Regions from separate parts of the Psychrilyobacter atlanticus DSM 19335 genome, predicted to be linked through region 2. Evidence: riboswitches for the same ligand, from Rfam matches in the RefSeq annotation. Region 2 holds a riboswitch; each other region holds the start of a gene.
The links. A riboswitch is a leader RNA that binds a small molecule or an ion and turns the genes downstream of it on or off. The one in region 2 is predicted to bind cyclic di-GMP.
Positions count from the first base shown of each region.

Region 1: linked by a shared signal. The riboswitch ahead of K337_RS0105925 (HD domain-containing phosphohydrolase) and the one ahead of K337_RS18390 (tetratricopeptide repeat protein) in region 2 are both predicted to bind cyclic di-GMP.
Region 3: linked by a shared signal. The riboswitch ahead of K337_RS20130 (DUF7507 domain-containing protein) and the one ahead of K337_RS18390 (tetratricopeptide repeat protein) in region 2 are both predicted to bind cyclic di-GMP.

Region 1 covers NZ_KE384547.1:1,156,893-1,163,882, reverse strand. Annotated here, with positions in the region: gene K337_RS17790 (APC family permease) at 1-1,403, shown strand, start outside; gene K337_RS19095 (sterol desaturase family protein) at 1,586-2,353, shown strand; gene K337_RS0105925 (HD domain-containing phosphohydrolase) at 2,483-4,666, opposite strand; cyclic di-GMP riboswitch class I at 4,811-4,900, opposite strand; partial or broken gene K337_RS17780 (SelT/SelW/SelH family protein) at 5,116-5,301, opposite strand; gene K337_RS19760 (hypothetical protein) at 5,528-5,683, shown strand; gene K337_RS17775 (alanine/glycine:cation symporter family protein) at 6,327-6,990, shown strand, end outside.
Region 2 covers NZ_KE384548.1:1,950-8,939, forward strand. Annotated here, with positions in the region: gene K337_RS20290 (OmpA family protein) at 1-271, shown strand, start outside; gene K337_RS0111650 (SulP family inorganic anion transporter) at 317-1,804, opposite strand; gene K337_RS19265 (MarR family winged helix-turn-helix transcriptional regulator) at 1,937-2,356, shown strand; gene K337_RS0111660 (hypothetical protein) at 2,516-2,833, opposite strand; gene K337_RS0111665 (putative quinol monooxygenase) at 3,034-3,321, shown strand; gene K337_RS0111670 (aldo/keto reductase) at 3,353-4,168, shown strand; gene K337_RS0111675 (flavodoxin family protein) at 4,230-4,865, shown strand; cyclic di-GMP riboswitch class I at 4,995-5,081, shown strand; gene K337_RS18390 (tetratricopeptide repeat protein) at 5,100-5,471, shown strand; gene K337_RS0111685 (hypothetical protein) at 5,581-5,955, shown strand; gene K337_RS19270 (TehB-like domain-containing protein) at 6,108-6,452, shown strand; gene K337_RS0111695 (flavodoxin) at 6,500-6,988, opposite strand.
Region 3 covers NZ_KE384548.1:964,741-971,730, forward strand. Annotated here, with positions in the region: partial or broken gene K337_RS20130 (DUF7507 domain-containing protein) at 1-2,592, opposite strand, end outside; cyclic di-GMP riboswitch class I at 2,736-2,811, opposite strand; cyclic di-GMP riboswitch class I at 2,904-2,979, opposite strand; gene K337_RS0116475 (NusG domain II-containing protein) at 3,125-3,499, opposite strand; gene K337_RS0116480 (phosphatidylserine decarboxylase) at 3,501-4,385, opposite strand; gene K337_RS0116485 (fimbrial biogenesis chaperone) at 4,837-5,508, shown strand; gene K337_RS0116490 (hypothetical protein) at 5,525-5,908, shown strand; gene K337_RS0116495 (fimbria/pilus outer membrane usher protein) at 6,015-6,990, shown strand, end outside.

The DNA of each region.
Region 1 (6,990 bases), on a different contig from region 2:
AACTTATCAGTAATAAATTGGTACTCATAAGTAAAGTTAATTTCCCTGTACTTATTATCGGTGGAGTTTGGGCCGCGACCCTTTCTTCTGCCCTTGGAAGTATGATTTCTGCACCAAGAACTATGCAGGCTCTAGCTAAAGATTCGGTTTTACCCTCATTTTTAGGTCGTGGAAGCGGTAAAGCTAATGAACCAAGAATAGCTGCACTTATAAGCTTCATTATAGCATTTATTTTTATAATAATGGTTAACTTAAACTTTGTAGCTCCTATTATTACTATGTTTTTTCTAAATACCTATGGAGCTATAAATATGGTTGTAGCACTAGAAAAGATAGTTGGTAACCCAAGTTTTAGACCGACTTTTAAAACTCACTGGGTAATATCTTTAATAGGAGCTCTTGGATCCTATGGAGTTATGTTTTTAATTAATTTTACAGCTACGGTTATATGCCTTACCTTTACATTTATCATCTACCTCTATATCAGTAAAAAGAATATTACTCGAACATGGGGAGACCTTAGAGATGGAGTGTTGATATCTATTATCAGAACATGTCTTTTAAAATTAAGATTCAATGAAAAACAGGAAAAAAACTGGAAACCTGATATCATTGTATTCTCCGGAAATCCCCAAAACAGAAGTAATTTAATTTATCTAGCCAATCATTTTTCCAAAGGACGTGGAGTAATTACCCTTGTGAGATTTATTTTTGGACACCTAGAAGATATGCAGGAGAAGATTAAAGAAGCCAAAGTAAAATTAGATTGTTATCTGAAAGAAAATAAAATTTTAGCTTTTTCCGAAGTAGTCGTCGGAGAAAATATGGTAGATACCTTTCTTGAAACTGTACAATCCAGTGGAATCGGTCGTCTAAAACCAAATACCGTTCTCATGGGAATGTCCAGAGACAAAGAAAATATTAAACCCATTGTAGAATTTATGAGAAAAGTTAATTATTTGAATAAAAATATCCTAGTTTTCTGCCAAAATGAAGATGTCACTTTTTTTGAACAAAAAAAATCTATTGATATTTGGTGGAGAGGCTTGGAAAATAATGGTAACCTCATGTTAACTATGGCCCACCTAATCTCCTTAAACGATGATTGGAAGGGTACAAAAATAAGACTTCTAAGTGTCGTCGATACCGAGGATAAAGTAATCTCTAGAAAAAATATTCTTACTGAGATGCTTGTAACCTTAAGAGTTGATGCAGAAGTGGAAATTATCGTTTCTAATAATAATATTAATAAAACAATAAAAGAAAACTCCTCTGGAACAAGTTTAGTTTTAATAGGTCTCAGCCTCCCTGAAAAAGATCAAGAGATCCCATACTACAATAAACTCATGGATATGAGCGAAGGTCTTAATTCAGTTCTTTTTGTCAGAGGAAAATTAAATTAAAAAGATAAGAACCAGTTATTGATTTAACTGGTTTTTTTATACCTCTTCAGAGCAATTCCAATAAAAGAAGGAAAATAAAAAATATAAGGGTATAAAATGACATGTGTTTATGAAATTTAAAATAATTTATTATCTAAATAAACAATTTTATATACATCAAATTCATTTGAGGAGAGGAAATTATGGAAAGATTGATATTGATGGGAGGATTTTTTTTTCTATTATTTATATTGGAAAGAATAATCCCACAGGTAAATAAAAATATTGGTGGAAAAAGACACGATATAAATAATATTGGTCTTGGAGTGGTCAACTTATTTATTGGAAGATATTTTTCACTTTTTACAGTTTATACTTTAGCTAAATACCTTGAAAACCTAGAAATAGGAATTATTAATATGATCCCTTTAGACTACAGATTCAAACTCCTCTTAGGAGTTATAGTTTTAGACTGTATAAATTACTGGTGGCACCGGCTGCTCCACAGGAACTCATTTCTGATGCACTTTCACACAATTCATCATACAGACAGGCTTCTCAACGCTTCTTCTGCCCTGAGGTTTCATTTTTTTGAGGTACTCATGGGGCACCTCTTCAAACTGCCCTTTATACTTCTAATAGGGATACCTGTAGAGGCTCTTTTATTTTATGATGTAATATTTAATGTAAATGTTTATTTTCATCACAGCAATATAAGGATCAACCGAAGCTTAGATATTTTTCTTTCAAAGATTATTGTGACACCATATCTCCATAGGATCCATCATTCTTTAAAGTGGAAAGAATCAAACTCCAACTTCTCATCCTTTCTTATCCTATGGGATAAAATTTTTGGAACATTTCTCCCCCAGAGAGATATATCTACACCTAAGTATGGAATACCTGGATATATAGAAGAGAAATATCAGTATTTTTCATATATGATAAAACAACCCTTTATAGAAAAATGATAAATAACCCCAAATAAAAGGACGCTGAATTTATAGCGCCCTTTTGAAATTAATCTTAAATGAAAATAATAAATTTAATTCCCTTAAAAGGGAATAAAGTTTATTTTTAAGAATTTTTTTATTTATAAATTACACCTTACTCTCTTCAAATATATCCCGAAAATTCTCATGTTTTTTTATAAAGATTTCAACTATTCTAGGGTCAAAATGTTTACCACTCTCAGAAATTATTATTTCCATAGATTTTTCATGGGTAAAGGCTTTTTTATAAACTCGTTCCTGCCGTAAAGCATCATACACATCTGCCAATGCCACTATTCTTGCTTCTACAGGAATCTCTTCTCCTTTGAGTCCCTTTCCATAACCTTTCCCATTCCATTTTTCATGATGATACCTGACTATATTTGATGCCACTGGACTTACATCTAAATCCTTTATAAGGTTGTAACCAATTTCTATGTGGCTTCTCATGATCTCAAACTCTTCCTCTGTCAGTTTCCCTGGTTTTTTTAGGATGGCATCTGAAATCCCTATTTTACCTATATCATGAAGGGAAGCGTATAGTCCTATTTCATTTACAAAAGAATTTGATAATTTAAGTTCTTCAGCCAATAATTCTGAATATTGATTTAGCCGCTTTATGTGTGCACCGGTATCTTCATCATTATAAGTATTTGCACTCTCCAGAGTCTCCACTAGACCTATCGTTATATTTTTTAATTTATTGTATACTTTTTTAAATCTTTTTAAATGAATGTATACTCCTAAAAACCCAAGAATTGAAATCAGTAATATAATAATAGAAAATTTATAGTCCTTTGCTATTTCCGTATTTTTTGAAAAAAATTCATCTTTATTCATTTTTATCCCATAGGAAAAATCATTGTTGAAACCATTTATCAGAAAATAAAGTATTTCGTCTTTTTTAGGGACACCAAACCTCAAGTCTATCTTATCAGGCATAATTCCTGCTATTTTTATGTTTTCTATACGATACTTTTTTAAGAGTTTGTCAATATACTGTATTCTCCCTATAAGAATATCTGCATCACCTTCACTCACAGCAGTCATAGTTTCTTCAATTGTTTTGAAGGTTACTAAGTTATCCTTTAACCCTTTACTCAAAAGATATTTTTCAATAAGAGATCCTCCTACCACGGCTATCTTATAGATTTCTAGATCATCAGAATATGGAATATATCCCTCGTCTGCCCTGTTGAAGATTGAGAATTGAGCTTCTACATAGGGTTCTGTGGAAAGGTGCTCTTTATTGTTTAATTCTTTTCCATTCACCGATAATATAAAGGGATTAATATCAAAAGAAGAAGGTGAATCGTTTTCTTCTAAAACTATTTTCAATCCCATTATTTTTTCTATTTCATTGAAATAATTCACCAAAAATCCAGCTTTATTCCCAAATTTATCTCTGTGATAAAGCTGTGGAATATCATCTACTTTTGGGATAAAAACTTTTATAACCTTTTTTTCTTCCATATATTTTTTTATTTCATTTGAAATCTTCACCTTATTTTTTGTGTATTCCACAGATTCATCATAAAAAAACTTCATTGTTATATCAGCACGATTTAATAATCTTTCAACCAGATTTAATAATTGTTTATATTCTGATTTTCCCCCTATATAATAGTCAGTTTCAAGGTCATTTGAAAGATAGTTTATTCTAGCTTTTGTTTCCGGATTTTCAATCAGATATTTTAATCCATCCTCATAATCTTCAATATAGATATCTGCCTCTCCTAATAAAAGAGAATCCATAGCTCCCTTTCTCGTTGGTTTAAGGATAAGTTTTACTGAATTTCCATACTTTTTCAAAATTTTATCTTTTATCAGATCACCTTCCATACAAACAATTATTTTATTGGAGATATCTGTCTTAAAATCAATGGATGGATAATCATTTCTGGTTATCATCACTCCATCTAAGTTCAGTGATTTTTTTATATAAATATATTTTTTATTGTTTCTTTTGTAGTCCTCTACCCCCATTACGATATCAGGAAAACCCGAATCCACAGATCTTTCAAATTTGTCAGTATCTTCATTAATCACCTGAAATTTTAGTCCTGTGTTTCTTTCCAGAAATTTAATGATTTTAGGGAAAACTCCCCTCCTTCGTCCATTTGAATGATAATTTAATATTCCCCTATTTTCATCCATATAAATAGTTATATTTTTACGTTGATTCAGCTTAACCCATTCCTTTTCCTCTTTAGTTAATTCAATTTTTAGTGTATCCATCCCAAAGGATGAAATATACAAAAAGAAAAAAATCGGCCATAAAATTTTATACATATAAACCTCCAAATGCTTTCAGTAGTGTCTAACAATTCTTCTTTATCAAGTTAATCTTAAAGCTCATACAGAATAATATTTAAATTAGGCAAAATAAAAAAGAGGCTACTTTGTATCACACAAATAGCACACCTCTAAAAAAGTTTTGGCAACTGGCTGTCATCTCTAAATAATATAGACTTAGACCCTTTAGTTTTGCGTCACAGAATTTCTTCTGCTTTGCCTTTTTCAGAATTATTTTTTAATCTCTTTAAACTTTGATTTTAATAATCTTAAAATCAAATTAAATATATTATATATATATTTATAATAAAAATCAAGGATAGGAGTATAAAAAATAAATCTAACAATAAAATATAGATAATAAAAAAACAGAGATACTTCCCTCTGTTTTTTTAACTTTAATTTTCTTAAAATTTTATTATGATTAAGTTTTTTTTTAATTATTTCTATATTTCGTTTTTTACAAGTTCAATTAACTCATCTAACTCTGGAAATCTTCCCGCTTTTTTTTTAGAAAACAAAAGTTTGTCTTCAAATCTAACTTCAAATACACCTCCAGACGAAGGGATAAGTTTAAACTCTAAGAAATAATTTTTATAGAACCCTACCAAGGCTCCAATAGCATCCACTGCTTTCTCTGCATACCCTCATGATGTACAAAACTCAATTGATAATATAGGTTTCATACGTTACCTCCTTTATAATTATATTTTTATCATAATTTTATACGAGTAAGTTAAGTATTTTCCTTTATATTTGTAAAAATAAAAGGAAAATAACACTACCTATAGTATAAAGAACTATTAAATTTAAGGAACTATTAAAAATTCTAAGAATTATAAGTGAATAGGGGGACATATGAATAATAAAAATACTAAAATAATAAAATGTTTAAAATGCAAAAAAAAATTTGAAACAGCAGTAGATTCTCTTGGAGTTCCATATAAGAAGATTTGTCCATTGTGTAAGAAAAAAAATGCTCGTTATGCTAGGGGAATAAGTGGAGTAATATAATATCTTTATTAAAATAGAAATAAAATCCTAAAATGGAGGCATATTATGGTTTCGACTAAAAATATTTATGATAATTTTTATAAAGCTATGGAGATTTCAAATAAAAAAGGTCTTAAAATGGTCCTGAAGAAAAATATCCAAGGAGTTTTATTTATTAACATACCTAATATAGAACCACCTTTAAGTTCTAACGAGAAAATTGATTATATCTATCATACGCAAACTTATATTGATATTTTAATAAAGCATATTATATTAAAAGGGGGAAATAGAGAAAAAATAAAATTACGAAATTTTTATTCTAAAAGTTATAAAAAATTGTGGAATATATACCCAATATTTTAAATAGTTAATTTTTCTCGTTGATAAAATAAATAAGTTAATGAATTATATACCCAGTAGATATATTAAAAAATTATATAATTCAACAATTAATAAAAAACAATAATATTTAAAGCAGGATAATTCATCCTGTTTTTTTAGTTAGCCCCTAAAAATATAAGCTCTAGTGTGATTTTTAATTTTTTATACCAAAAAAAAAGGAATTTCATCATAAAAAAAGAATATAGAATTGTAATCAAAATATATTCTAATTAAATTAAACAATGCCATAGTATTATTTTTTTATTTAAGGAGGTTATTTATGGGTCAAGCTGTTGATTTTCTCAACTCGATAATTTGGAGTCCAGTACTGGTGTATTTACTTCTTGCAACAGGACTTTACTTCTCGTTTGCAACGCGATTTATGCAGATACGCCATCTGAAAGAAATGATAAGACTACTTTTTGGTGGTCAAGAATCTGAACAGGGTGTTTCTTCTTTCCAAGCATTTGCACTAGCTGTTTCTGGTAGAGTAGGAACTGGTAATATCGCAGGTGTTGCAACAGCCATTGCTCTCGGTGGTCCCGGAGCGTTATTTTGGATGTGGGTAATAGCATTTTTAGGTGCAGGTTCTGCTTTTGTGGAATCAGCGTTAGCTCAAATTTACAAGGTTGAAATTGACAATCAATATCGTGGTGGACCTTCGTACTATATAGAAAAAGGTCTCGGTATAAAATGGTATGCTGTGCTATTTGCCGTTTCTTCGGTAGTTGCAATGGGATTTTTATTGCCAGGGGTTCAAGCAAACAGTATAGCTAGTAGTGTAAATACTGCTTTCGGTCTCAGCCCTTATATAACAGGTGCTATAATCGTTATTCTTTTAGGTACTATTATCTTTGGTGGAGTCCATCGTATGGGTAAAGCAGCTGAAATTCTTGTGCCATTTATGGCAGGAGCTTATATTCTTGTTGCCCTTATCATTATTG
Region 2 (6,990 bases):
GTTGAGTACAGATGAAAAAATACAATTAGATCGTTTAAAAAAAGAAGAGCTCAGTGGAGCTAAAAAACTTATAATTACAGGTTATACAGATCATGAAACAGGTACAACAAAATATAACCAAAAACTATCTGAGGAAAGAGCAGAATCGGTGAAAGACTATCTTCAAATTCCTACTAATGTAGAAGTCCAAGTAATTGGAATGGGAGAAAAAGAAACATTAGGAGGAAGTCCAGAATTAGATAGAAGAGTAGAGATCGAAGTAATTAAATAAAAAATATTAAATAAAAAATGAAAGGATTAATCTCCTTTCATTTTTTTATAAACTGTCTATGGCAAATTTAATAGATCCTATATTCTTTGCATTTTGTAACAACATTCTACAATTCTCATTTGGTCTTATTAGGGTGAATGTCTTCCCCAGAGCCTCATATCTTTCTGCAATTGCATTGATTGTTTCTATCCCAGAGAAATCCATTACCTTAGCATATTTTAAGTCTAAAATTACATCTACAGGATCCTTATTTACATCAAATATCTCTTTTAATTTATAAACTGAACCAAAGAATAAAACACCATTTATCTTATAAATTTTTTCTCCATTCTCACCAGTTTCAATATTAGCATATATGATCTTTCCTTTTTCCCAGGCAAACATAAGAGCCGATAAGATAACTCCTACAATAACTGCAGTTGCCAGATCTTGAAATATAGTTATAAAAGTTACTGCTAAAACAACTATTACATCGGACCTGGGAATCTTTCCTCCATATTTTAAACTCTCCCATTTGAATGTACCTACAACTACCATGAACATAACTCCTACCAATCCAGATAATGGAATTGCATTTGTAAAGGCAGAACCAAATAACATGAATATCATTAGGGTAACCGAAGCAATGATTGCTGAAAACCTAGTTCTCCCTCCTGATTTAACATTTATAATTGACTGGCCGATCATGGCATCTCCACCCATACCTCCGAACAGACCATTTACTAAGTTTCCTAAACCCTGAGCAAAGAACTCCTTATTAATTTTACTTTTAGTATTAGTCATCTCGTCTATTACCCTTCCAGTTAACACAGCCTCAGTAAGGCCTACAAGTCCCCCTGTCACAGCATATGGAAAGATTATTTTAAATGTCTCCAGACTAAAACTTACATGGGGAATATAGAATTTTGGAAGATCTCCCTTTAACTCCATCCCTGCAAAATCCTGGACGGTTCTTAAAGAATAAATATCATAGTGGCTCATAAGACTGGAAATAATTGTCACAGAGACTATAGCAACCAGACTTGACGGTATTGCACTGGTTATCTTTGAAGTAAAGTGAATTATAGCCATAGTTACCAGTACAAAGATAATCATAATCAATAGATCTTTTGTTGGCAGCCAGTTCCCGTTAATTTTAAACTGGGAAAACTGAGCAAGAAACATAACAATAGATAATCCATTTAAAAATCCTAACGTTACTGAATATGGAATGATCTGGGTATACTTCCCAAGTTTAAAAACTCCCAATAATATCTGGATGATCCCCATTAAAATAACTGTAGCAAATAAATATTCCAAACCATGAGTTGCTATTAAAGATGCAAAAACAACTGAGATGGCAGCTGTAGAAGAACTTATCATTGCCGGTCTTCCAGTAAAAATAGCCGCGACCAATCCCATAACTACTGCACCTTTTAAACTTAAAATTGGGCTTACCCCTGCAACAAAAGCAAAGGCGACAGATTCAGGGATAAGTGCCAATGCAACGGTTACTCCTGATAAAACTTCATTTTTTAATATTTTACTAAACATACTAACCTCCTTAAATTAAGTTGTTCGAACTTGAACAACTTAGACACTATAACACACTTCTCAACTTTGTTCAACTACGAACAAAAAAACCGTGTGGTATAATAGATATATATTAAAATTAAAGGGGGAAAAATGAAAAATAGTGTAGTAGAACTGATAAAATGTGTAAATAAAAGATTTAATGATAATTTAAAAGCAGAGTTTAAAAGCAAAGATATCCCAATAAAATTAAAACATATCGACCTTTTTATGATTTTATATGAATATGGAGAAAAAATAGAATTTAAAAATTTAGTTAAAATCTGGGGTATCTCTAAATCAACTGTATCTGAAACTATAACAAGATATGTTAAACTTGAGTTATTAAAAAAAGAGAACACGACTACAGACAAAAGACTGGTATATATATCCCTTACTGAAAAAGGAAGTGATTATACAAAAAAAATAAATGATATTACTCATGAATTTTCAGCTAAGATCAATGAATTATTAGGAGAAGATAAAAATAATTTAAAAAATATTCTTAAAGAGATTATAAAATCAGACATATAAAAAAGCGACTGGACGTTGTATCCAAGGAGCTCTAACTATTTATGATGCCGCTGGCTGGCAGTATCTTGAGATACTCTTGCAGGTATAATTTCTTCAACTAAAAAAAGATAAAGCTCACGAGATGAACTTTATCTTTTTTTAAATAATTTAAAACTAAATCTATCTACGCATATTTACAATCATAAACTCAAAATCAGCAATTATTCCTAGACATACAAGGATCATAAATAACATATATCTGCCATTTATTCGTTTAGATTTAATGAAGTCATCTTTAGCTTTTCCATCTACTGATATAATATCTTTTAAATAACAATGGTAGTTATTATCAAACCAAATGATATAATCTAAACAGGTATAATCTCTTTCAAACTTAACAATTTTACTTTTTTTTATCTTTTTATTGTGATCATAAAATTCAACTAACCCAGTTAATTTTTTTATTTCCTTCCCTTTTAACCTTAAAATTTCTTCCATAACATCTCCTTTTATACATTTTTTTAGTGTTTTTTAGTATTTTTTTAATCGATTGATTATATTACAAAGTTAGAAAACAATCAATACTTTCTATATGGAAACTACCTAACTATATGGAAACTACTTCACATATAAAACTTTTAATGATATTGTTTTATTGTGAAGAAAAAAACTAAAAAATTTTAGGAGGATCTCAAAATATGATTGCAATGGTTGTAAAAATAATAACAGAAACAAATGATATTCAAAGAATAAAAGAAGTTGCAGAAAAATTGGTAGTGGAAACTAAAAAAGAAAAAGGATGTATAGAGTATGATCTATATATAAATATAGAGGATAAAACATCTATGTCTTTTATTGAAAAATGGGAGACAAAGGATGACCTGGAAAACCATTTAAATTCTGAACATTTCAAAAGGTTGTATCCAGAGATCTGTAAATATAAAATTGACGGTGAAACAGTTTTATACGAAAAACATAGTGTATAGTCAGTTAATATAAAAAATTTGGAGGGGAATTATGCAGAGAATAACTTTGAACAATGGTATAGATATTCCTATTATTGGACTGGGAACATTCCGTGCTAAAGAAAAAGATGTTTATAATGCTGTAAAAACAGCTTTGGATTCTGGGTACAGACATATCGATACTGCTATGATCTATGGCAATGAAGTAGAAGTAGGAAGAGCTATCAAAGACAGTGGAGTTCCCAGAGAAGAACTTTTTATAACAACTAAATTATGGAATTCAGATCAGGGTTATGAAACTACTAAAAAAGCATTTGATGACTCATTAAAAAAATTAGGGCTAGAATATATCGACCTATACCTGATCCATTGGTATAAAGGGGAGGAAAAAGCCGCTGATTCATGGAAGGCCATGGAGGAACTCTATGAAACCGGCCATATAAAATCCATAGGAGTATCCAACTTTAATGTAAATCATATTGAAGATCTGTTAAAAACAGCCAAGATAAAACCTGTGATAAACCAGGTAGAGATCCATCTGGGGCTGCCCCAGTATAATTTGCAAAAATACTGTGAGTCCATGGAAATAAAGTTAGAAGCATATGCTCCTATGCAGTCAGGAGGAATTTTTGCCAATGAAGATATTAAAAAAATTGCCCAAAAACATAATAAAACAATAGCTAATATAGCTTTAAAATTTTTAGTAGACCGTGGAATAATTGTCCTTCCTAAATCTATCAAAGAGGAGAGGATCCTAAATAATAAAAATATTTTTGATTTTTCATTGGATGAAAATGATCAAATAATTTTAGAAAAGCAATGTAACGGTATGAGACTGTTCCCTGACCCAGATAACTGTTCTTTTTAATAAAAAAGAAACGCGAATTTACATCCAAATAATAATAAATTTTAGGAGTTGAGATATATTTATGAAAGTAGTAGCATTTAATGGAAGTCCCAAGGTAAATGGTAACACTAAGCAGGCTATCGATATTGTAGCAGCTGAATTAAAAAAAGAGGGAATAGAAGTAGAAGTTATCCATGTTGGAAATAAAATCATCAGAGGCTGTTTAGCATGCGGTCAATGCAGAGTCAAGTTAGATGATAAATGTATCATAAAAGATGATAACCATGTAAATGAATGGATCCAAAAAATGAAAGAAGCAGACGGTGTAATCTTAGGTTCCCCTGTACATTACTCTGCTATTGCAGGGACAATGAAATCATTTTTAGATCGTGCATTTTATGTGATGGGTGGATCATCTATGTTAAGAAATAAAGTAGGTGCCTCTGTTGTAGCAGTCAGACGTTCTGGTGGAATACCGACTTTTAATCAGCTGAATAACTTTTTAAATTATTGTGAACTAACTATGCCTACTTCTAACTATTGGAATGTAATCCACGGTACAGCACCTGGGGATATCGAACAGGATGAAGAGGGAAAACAAATCATGAGGGTTTTAGGGAAAAATATGGCTCACCTATTGAAATTAGTTGAAAATGGAAAAGGTCACGTAGAATCTCCTGAACTTGAACCCAAAACATATACTCACTTTGTAAGATAAAGAAGAGTTAAAATAATAATCTTCCTCCTACCTGTAGAGAAATCTAGTTTTGTAGGAGGTTTTTTTGATAAATAATGTTATTTTTAACGTTTTTTGCTATAATATGAACATAATGTATTAAAAATATGATTTTGAAAAAGGCAAAACAAGGGAAACTTTGTGACGCAAAACTATAGGGTCTAAATCTCATAATGGATATGACAGCCAGTTACCAAAGTTTCTTTAGGGGGCAATATGCTTAAGATTCTTATCAAAAAAGTTATTCAAAATGATTATTTAGATGAAAAAATAAAATTAAAAGAGGAAAATAGATTACTAAAAAATTGTGATAAAACCATTAAACGTAACCCAGATAATCCAATTAGTTATTTTAACCGAGGAAATCTAAAGTTTAAATCAGGAGATTATCAGGGTGCAATGAAAGATTATAATGCAGCCATAAGACTGAATCCTGAATATTTAGAGGCATATCATAGTAGAGCAATAATAAAAGAAAAATTAACTTATTATAACGGAGCTATTGCTGATTATAACTTTATTTTAAAAATAGATTCATTAGATCCATTGGCACGAAAAAATAAAAATATTATCCAGCAAAGATTTTAATCAACCTATAAAATAAATTATAGAGAAATCATAAAAAATTTGGAGGAACTTATCACTTCTTTAGTATATGAAAGGTGTAATAATATTATTTTTAAAAAGGAGTAAATATATGAAAAAAATTATTTTTTTATTTTTTATTTTATCTTTTATCTCATTCGGTTCATTTAACCCCTTCAGTCATCAAAGGTATAACTTTACCCTGGATAAGGTCTCACTTTTAAACGTTAAACTAAGTGAAAAAATTGGAGGAAGAAAATATTTTGAAGGAATCATTAAAAATAATACAGATAAAAAAATTGTAAAAGCTGAAGTTACTGTTATGTTTAAAGATAAAAATACTCCATATCATGTTGTGGGAAGGATGAATTTTTATAATTTAAAACCTAATGAACGTTCTAATTTTTTTGGGCAGAGTGTTCATGTGAATAATATTAAGGGAGAAAATTTTAAAGTTGAACTCAGTGAAGTTGTAATGGAAAAATAAATTTTTTGTATTACACTTTACTACTTTCCTCTAAATTTATAGATAGAATTATATTTATTTGCGATGTAACATGTGTTACAGAAAATATGTTAAAATCCTGGTAGAATATCCTTAAGTTAAAAGTTCAAATATAAATAAAAGAGGTGATCTATATGTTTTCAAAATTAAAACTTCCAAAGAATACAAATAAAATGGGTGAAACGCCTATTATGAATGAAAAAAATGTTTTCCCTGAAATATTAAATAAACACATGACTCCCAAGGGAAAATGGGCACAAATTGTCGTAATTAACGGTAACCTTAAATATATCCATGACGATGAGCCTGAAAAGATATTAGTAGCAGATAAGAATCATTCGATAGTTATAGAACCTGAAAGATATCACCATGTTATTTTAGATGGTAATGTTGAATTTAAAGTTGAGTTTTATAAGGTTCCGGAAAATTTAGAAAATTTTGATGATAAAGCTTCTAGACCGGGGGAAAATTTCTTATAAAATAAATAAAAAAGAACTTCTAATCTATAGATTAGAAGTTCTTTTTTCTATATCTCTTTTTTTAATTGATCTATCCACTCTTCAATTCTAGAAGATGTAAGATTATCCTGGTTATTTATATCCAGTGCCAGACCAACCAATTGATCATTTTCCAAAGCTTTACTGTCGGAAAAACTATAGCTTTCTCTTGAAGTCATACCAATTATTTCCCCACCGGCATCTCTTGCCGCTTTGGCTATAATACCTAGAGCATCACAGAAAGTATCCCCATAAGATTCCTGATCACCAGTTCCGAAAACACCTATTTTCTTTCCTGACAAATTCACATCTTTTAAAATTTCGATCCTATCACTCCAATCATCCTGAAGTTCACCATATCCCCAAGTAGAAGATCCAAACAAAATTAAATCTAAACAGTCAATATTTTTTACTCCCTGGGATATAGGCACAACTTCTGCTTCTAATTTTCCACCTAAGATTTGAGCTATTGATTCCGTATCACCTATTGTACTTCCATAATAAATTCTTACTTTCATCT
Region 3 (6,990 bases), 960 kb from region 2:
TACTCCGGTTTTTATGTTTCCTGTTGCTCCTACTAAATTCGGCGCTGTCTGTCCATCAAAGAACTTTGAGTCTAATAGGTCTGTTAATACTGCGCCTACTACTTTTACACTTGAATTATTCGTTACCTTTATTGCATATGTTAATTTCTCATCTGCTTCGGCTATATCATTCGTATTTGCATCTGTTACTGTTTTTTCTACTAATAAATTTGTTTTAGCTGTTGCACTTTCTATTGCTGTCTTCGTAATATTTGAATCTTTCGTTGTACCTCCATATGATACCGTTGCCATATTATCTATTGTTTCTCCCGGTACTGTATTTAATGGATATATTGCTTTCAATTCAAAACTTACTGTTACTGATTTTCCTGCTTCTATTTCCGGTAATGTTACTCCGGTTTTTATGTTTCCTGTTGCTCCTACTAAATTCGTCGCTGTCTGTCCATCAAAGAACTTTGAGTCTAATAGGTCTGTTAATACTGCGCCTACTACTTTTACACTTGAATTATTCGTTACCTTTATTGCATATGTTAATTTCTCATCTGCTTCGGCTACATCATTCGTATTTGCATCTGTTACTGTTTTTTCTACTAATAAATTTATAATAGATAAACCCTTTACTGTTGCTGGTTCTGTTATAGGTGTTAATACTTTACTGTCAATAGTATTCGCATTAAATGTCGCAGGATATACTATCGTTCCAGCATTTAAATCATCTTGCGTTACTGTATGTGTTACTTCTGCTACTGCTTTTTCTCCCGGTAACAATACTGTTTTTGTTGGATCAATTAATTTAATCCCACCTGTATTGTCTTTATCTGTAATCTTAATATCTTTTAAAGTACCTGTACCAGTATTTTCTAGTGTCACTGTATAAGTTACAACATCTCCTACTTTGCTATATTCAGTAACAACTGATTTATCATCTTTATCTGTGATCGTTGGTGTATTACTTACTTTAAACTTATACGTTGCTGGAATTCCAGTAGCTATAGCTGTCGCACTCTTTCCTATTACGTTTCCATCTGGTTTTACAGCTCTAAAGTTTGCAGTATTTATTACCTTTCCATTATCCACATCATCTTGAGTTACTATATATTCTCCAGTTCCTATAGCTATTTCTCCATCTTCTTCTCCCTGTTTTGGTGGTAAAAGTATTGTTTTGTCCAATTGAACACCTGGTACCTTTAAATCTGAGATAGATACATCTTTTAATGTTTGAGTTCCCGTATTGGTTATACTGAATTTATATACAATTATATCTCCTGCTTTTGTATAGTTTTCTTTTGTCTTTGTATAGTCTTCTCCATCCTTTATATGATCTATTCTTTTAGTTACTTCCAATCCCTCAACTATATTTGCGTATACTGTTGCTTCTGCAGCTGCATAAAGATATTCTTTAGGGTCGCTGCCTTTTTTTGTCGCCTCTACCGCTGCAGTTCTTACTATACTCCCTTTATCTATATCGCCTTGTGTTATACTTCCTTCTATACTCGAATCAAGAACTGTTTTAGTTCCATATGTTACAACACTCTGACCAGCTTTAAGTTCGTCCCATGTGCTTTGTACAAGTCCGATATCAGATTCTCCTGCATTATCTGATATATCTATACCATCCTTCAATTTGATATTGGTAAGAGTTTCCCCCCCTGTATTTGTTATTGTTATTTTATATTTAACGGTATCTCCTAATTTATAGTTATTTCCACTAACAACCTCTTTCTTTATGTCTAATTTATAATCATTTGTCGGTATAGTTCCTCTGACTATAGGGTTACGAAATTTATGTTCATTCATCCATTGCCCTGTTGATGAAGTAAATCCAAAATAAACGTATCTCCCTCCTAAATATTCCCCTACAATATCTCCAAAGTAAGTATCTGTATAAGTTTTTATTCCATCCCTAAAAGTATATTTAAATGTTTTAGACGAAGCATCCCAATCAAAGGTAACCTTATGCCACTCTCCATCTTCCATTTCATCTATTTCTTTATAAGATGTTCCACCTTTAATTCCAGAATTTCTAGTAGTTCCAATTTCTCCCTCAGCTATAAAAGCAATATGGTCCTTTATTAAATCCCCCATTATATCACTAGGGCATTGTGGGTCATAATTAGGATTTGTATAAGTATCAAATTTAACTCCAAAGGATTTTTCAAATTTTCCTCCTAAGTCGTTTCTACCACCATAACCTATATTTTGTCCATTTCTAGCATAGTTCATATCTTTATAATCCGAAGATTTAAAAGCAAAGGCCATTCCATCTGCTCCTATATCAATGTTTCCATTTACATCAACATATGATGAATCCGTACTACGGTTGGGATATTGAGTCTCATAATCTTTAAGACTCATCGTTTTCCTGTTCCCCAAATATATCTCATATTCAAAATGAAAATCTTCATTTAAATCAAACATATTCCGTGACCAGACTGCACCGACTTTATACCCTTCATCAGGGGTTATCCTTACCTCACTTCCACTTTTTACCGCATCTTCATAGTATAGAAAATTACTGTAGTTTCCATTAACCTCTTTCCCCCATAATGACATTGATATAACTAATAAAAACAATAAAACTATTTTCTTCATCTTTCCTTCTCCCCTAGTAAACTTAATATTTTATTCTATATCTATTTTAAATTCATAATTCCAAAGATTAAAAAATCCTTAATGTAACCTAAAAAATAAGCTAACAACCGTTATTTTATATAAAAAAATACAGATCCCGTAAGATCTGCAACTGGCTGCCATTTTAAAGGCCCTTTAGTTTTGCGTCACAGGATTTCTCCTGTTTTGCCAAAAATTATATTTTTTATTCTTTAAAAATTAAAAATTCCTTAAACAACCTAAAAATAAGCTAACAACTGTTTTTTTTCATAAAAAAATACAGATCTCGTAAGATCTGCAACTGGCTGCCATTTTAAAGGCCCTTTAGTTTTGCGTCACAGAGTTTCCTCTGCTTTGCCAAAAATGATATTTTTTATTTTTCCACCTAATAGGATAACATTTTCTATATATATTTTCAAGATTTTTATGAAAAATGTATGTATTATTTAGAAATAAAAAAAATGAATTCTATATTTTATAGAACTCATTCTTTTCATTATATTTTAAACAGTCTCTATCGCAGGATAAAATCCACCTCATCCTCTTCTTTTCCTACTATCTTTATTAAAAGTTTATCCGGAACTCCTATAATAGTCTGCCCAGATCTCTCTATCCACCCCTGCTTGACACATAACTTCCTCGGTGAATACGAAGAAGTTACCCTTATCTTATTATCTTTTAATTTTATTCCTACTCCTCCAATATCTGTATCAACATAGAATTCCTTCTCTGCTTTTTGGAGTTTATATGTGTATTTCAATTGATTATTTACATATATTTCAGCTCTCTCTGCCTTAGTTTCCTTAATTTTATGGACATTCATGCCTAAAGTCAAAAAAATCCCTATGATCAATCCATAGATTATCAGATCTCCCCTTTTAAAATACATCTTATTCTCCTATTTTTTCACCCATATAAACCTTAGTTTCATAGCCATTTTTTGTATTCTTTAAAATATCATCATCTATCCTAACCTTACCTTTTTCAAACAACAACAGTACCGAAGATCCACCAAAGGTAAAGTACCCCTTTTCCTCTCCTTTTTTTATATCGCTATTAGGAGTATAGGTCTGTTCAATTCCTCCTACCATGGTAGCTCCTATCTCTGAAATCAAAATATCCCCATATTCACTGGTTTTCAGTGTAGTCAATTCTCTCTTATTTTCACAGAATACTCCAAAATTATCTTTTATTGCATAGGGGGATACAGAATAATAATATCCATCTATTTTATTTCTACTGCCAATTTCTCCAGCAGCAGGAAAATGATATCTATGATAATCTGCAGGGGCTAACCTTACAACTATCATACTTCCACCCCTGTATTTTTCCCACAACTCTTTATTATTCAGATATTTTTCTAAACAAAATTCAGTCCCTTTCACAAAGAATTTATCCCAATCATTGATCTCTTGAAATCCTATTGCCTTTCCATCAGCAGGAGAAACCAATCCATCCTCTATTTTTCTTGCATTGGGCTTTAGCTTTCTGTAAAAAAAATCATTAAATGAAGTAAATTCTCCTACTTTCTTTTGAGATTCACTCATATCTATATGATTATCCCTCACAAAATCTTCTATCTTATTGATTGAAGTTTTTTGATCCATCAATTTCCCATAAAAAGAAGACAAACATTTTCTCTTTACCAGCAATTCCAAAGGTAGTTTCCCAAATGGATTATGGTATAAAAATTTTAAAAAACTTTCTCCCGGGACATTTTCAACCAATATCTTATTTGTTTTTCTATCTATATATTCAATCTTATCTAATTTCATATTTTATCTCTCCTATCAACTCTTAGTTTTTAATGGTTATCTCATATATTATATCATAAAAACACATGTATTTAAAAAATATTACATTTCATATGAATTTTATAGTGATCTTTATCTTTTTTATTTTTAAATAACTTATATTATCAAATTCAATTCAATATTTAAAAGATTATTTAATCAATTTTATGTTTTTTAACCAAATAAAAATTCATTTTTTCAGAGCCAATTTAAACCTAAAAAAATATAATATAGACTATAAAGTCAATACGTTATATAAATATTTTTTTTACTCCCTGTAATTTTTTCTTTAATTATATTAAAAAATATAATTACATTTTTATATTATTTTATCATTGCTTTATTCTTACAAAAATGTTACAATCTTTTGTAAAAACTTAAATTTCAATTAAAAAATAATTAAAAAAACTAACTTAAATAGGGGGAATCATTTATGAAAAAAATAATAGTAAGTCTATTAGTAGGTTTAACTGTCTCAGCCAATGTCTTTGCCATATCAATATCACCTAAGATAATCGAAGCTAAATTAGTTAATCAAGAAGTATTCAAGGAAATCAGGGTAAAAAATGATACCAATACTCCAAAGAGATATAAAGTATCCATAATCAAACCTATTAATATTGGTTCTGATGATTATTATATCGGGAATCATATAGAATTTTATCCTCCCATACTAAACTTAAAACCCAATGACACTAAATCAATAAAATTACTTATAGAAGACTTTAAAGACCTTCAAGATGGTGAATATAGATGTTATTTATCCCTCGATGAAATAACACCTTCAAATGCAAAGGGAATATCCATAAGGATAAATTTGAACTCTGCCATCTATGCCAATAAGGGAAAATTAAATAAAAGTCTCGAAATTAATGACTTTAAAATTAATGATACCCACGTCCAAGGAGTCATAGAAAATAAGGGGAATACGTCACTAAAGATCATAGCAAGATATCTAATGGATGACGGGACTACAGTCGATCATGAGTTTTTTATTGGAAGAAAGGGAAATCACGACCTTAAGTATAATGGAAAAAATAAGGTTGTTCAAGTGGATTTACTGGACAGGGACACTAAGAAACATATAAAAACATTAAAAATTTAAAATAGGAGGAAAATTTATGAAAAAATTATTATTAGGAGCGTTACTGGTTGTGGGGTCGATAAGTTATGGAGAAGCCACTGCTTCGACAGAGGTAAAAATTACAGCAAATGTTGTGGCAACAGGTTCAATAGAAGTTCGACAGGGTGACGCAAAAGTAACAGACCTTGTCTATGATGGTACTGAAGAAGTACTCAATGTTGTATTTACAAGTACCAATAAGACTACATTACAGACAATAACCGCAAAGGATATTACCATGAAGAATGGTGATGAAAATGAACAGTTTTTAATATCTGTCAATGCGAATAATAGCTCAGTAACTCTAGAAAAACAAGATCTCACAAAAGTAGATGATGGAAACTTTAATGGAACACTTATTGTTAAGGCTACATATCAATAAAAATTTAATGGGGTACCTAGTATCCCATTATTTATATTCAAGTTATATTTTATAAACAAATAAAATTACACTCTGGTATTTTAAACATTGTAACAAGGAGAGATCGATGAAAAAAAGAATTTTAATTGTGGCTTTATTTATTTTTAGCTGCCTTACCTATTCCAATGAAGAAATCCCCTTAACTCTTAAGGTTAAATCCTATGAACAGGGGTTTTTTAAAGTTATTAAATCAGACAGCAATAAAATATATCTGAGTTTTTCAAAATTCTTGTCGGTCATTGAAAGCAATGGATATACAAATAATAATGGGTTGCTTAAGGCAGAGGTGAACAGCAGCGATTTTATCATTGTTGATACGAATAAACAGACGATCTTATTTAATAATAATAAACAAAATTTCTTAAAAGAAGACCTTATGACTATCAACAAGGATATATATATATCCACCGATATATTGGGAATTCTGGGAGAAGTTAAATACGATGAAAATTCACTGACCCTTGAATTACAGCCGAACTTTGAATTAAAATATGAAACTATGAATCTTATATACAATAAGAGAACTAATCTGGAAAATAATAATAATAAACCAAAAAAACTGAGAGGCAGAACAATATTTATAGAAAATAAAATATTTACCCTAGGAAGGTTAAAACTTAACTATGAAAATTCAGATTTGGGAAATGGTTTCGACAACGATACCCTGTCAATTGATTATACAAATAGATTATTATATGGAAATTTTAACACCTCATTGGATCTTACCGATGGAGTAGATTGGGATACCTGGAATCTTAAATATGATAAATCATTTTTACCTTTTTTAAAAAATAAAGAACTAATCTTTGGGGACAGCTACACTCAAAATGACAACCTGTCCAACCATGAAATAAGGGGAATAAGTCTTAAATCTGCTAAATTTACCACACAATATGGGAAAACCGATATAACAGGTTATAGCAACAATGGGAATATAGTTGAGTTGTATAAAAATAATCGACTTTATGAATATCAAAAAGTTAAAAATGGGAAATATATTTTTAAAGATATAGACGTATCCAGTGATACAGATCTCAAAGTAA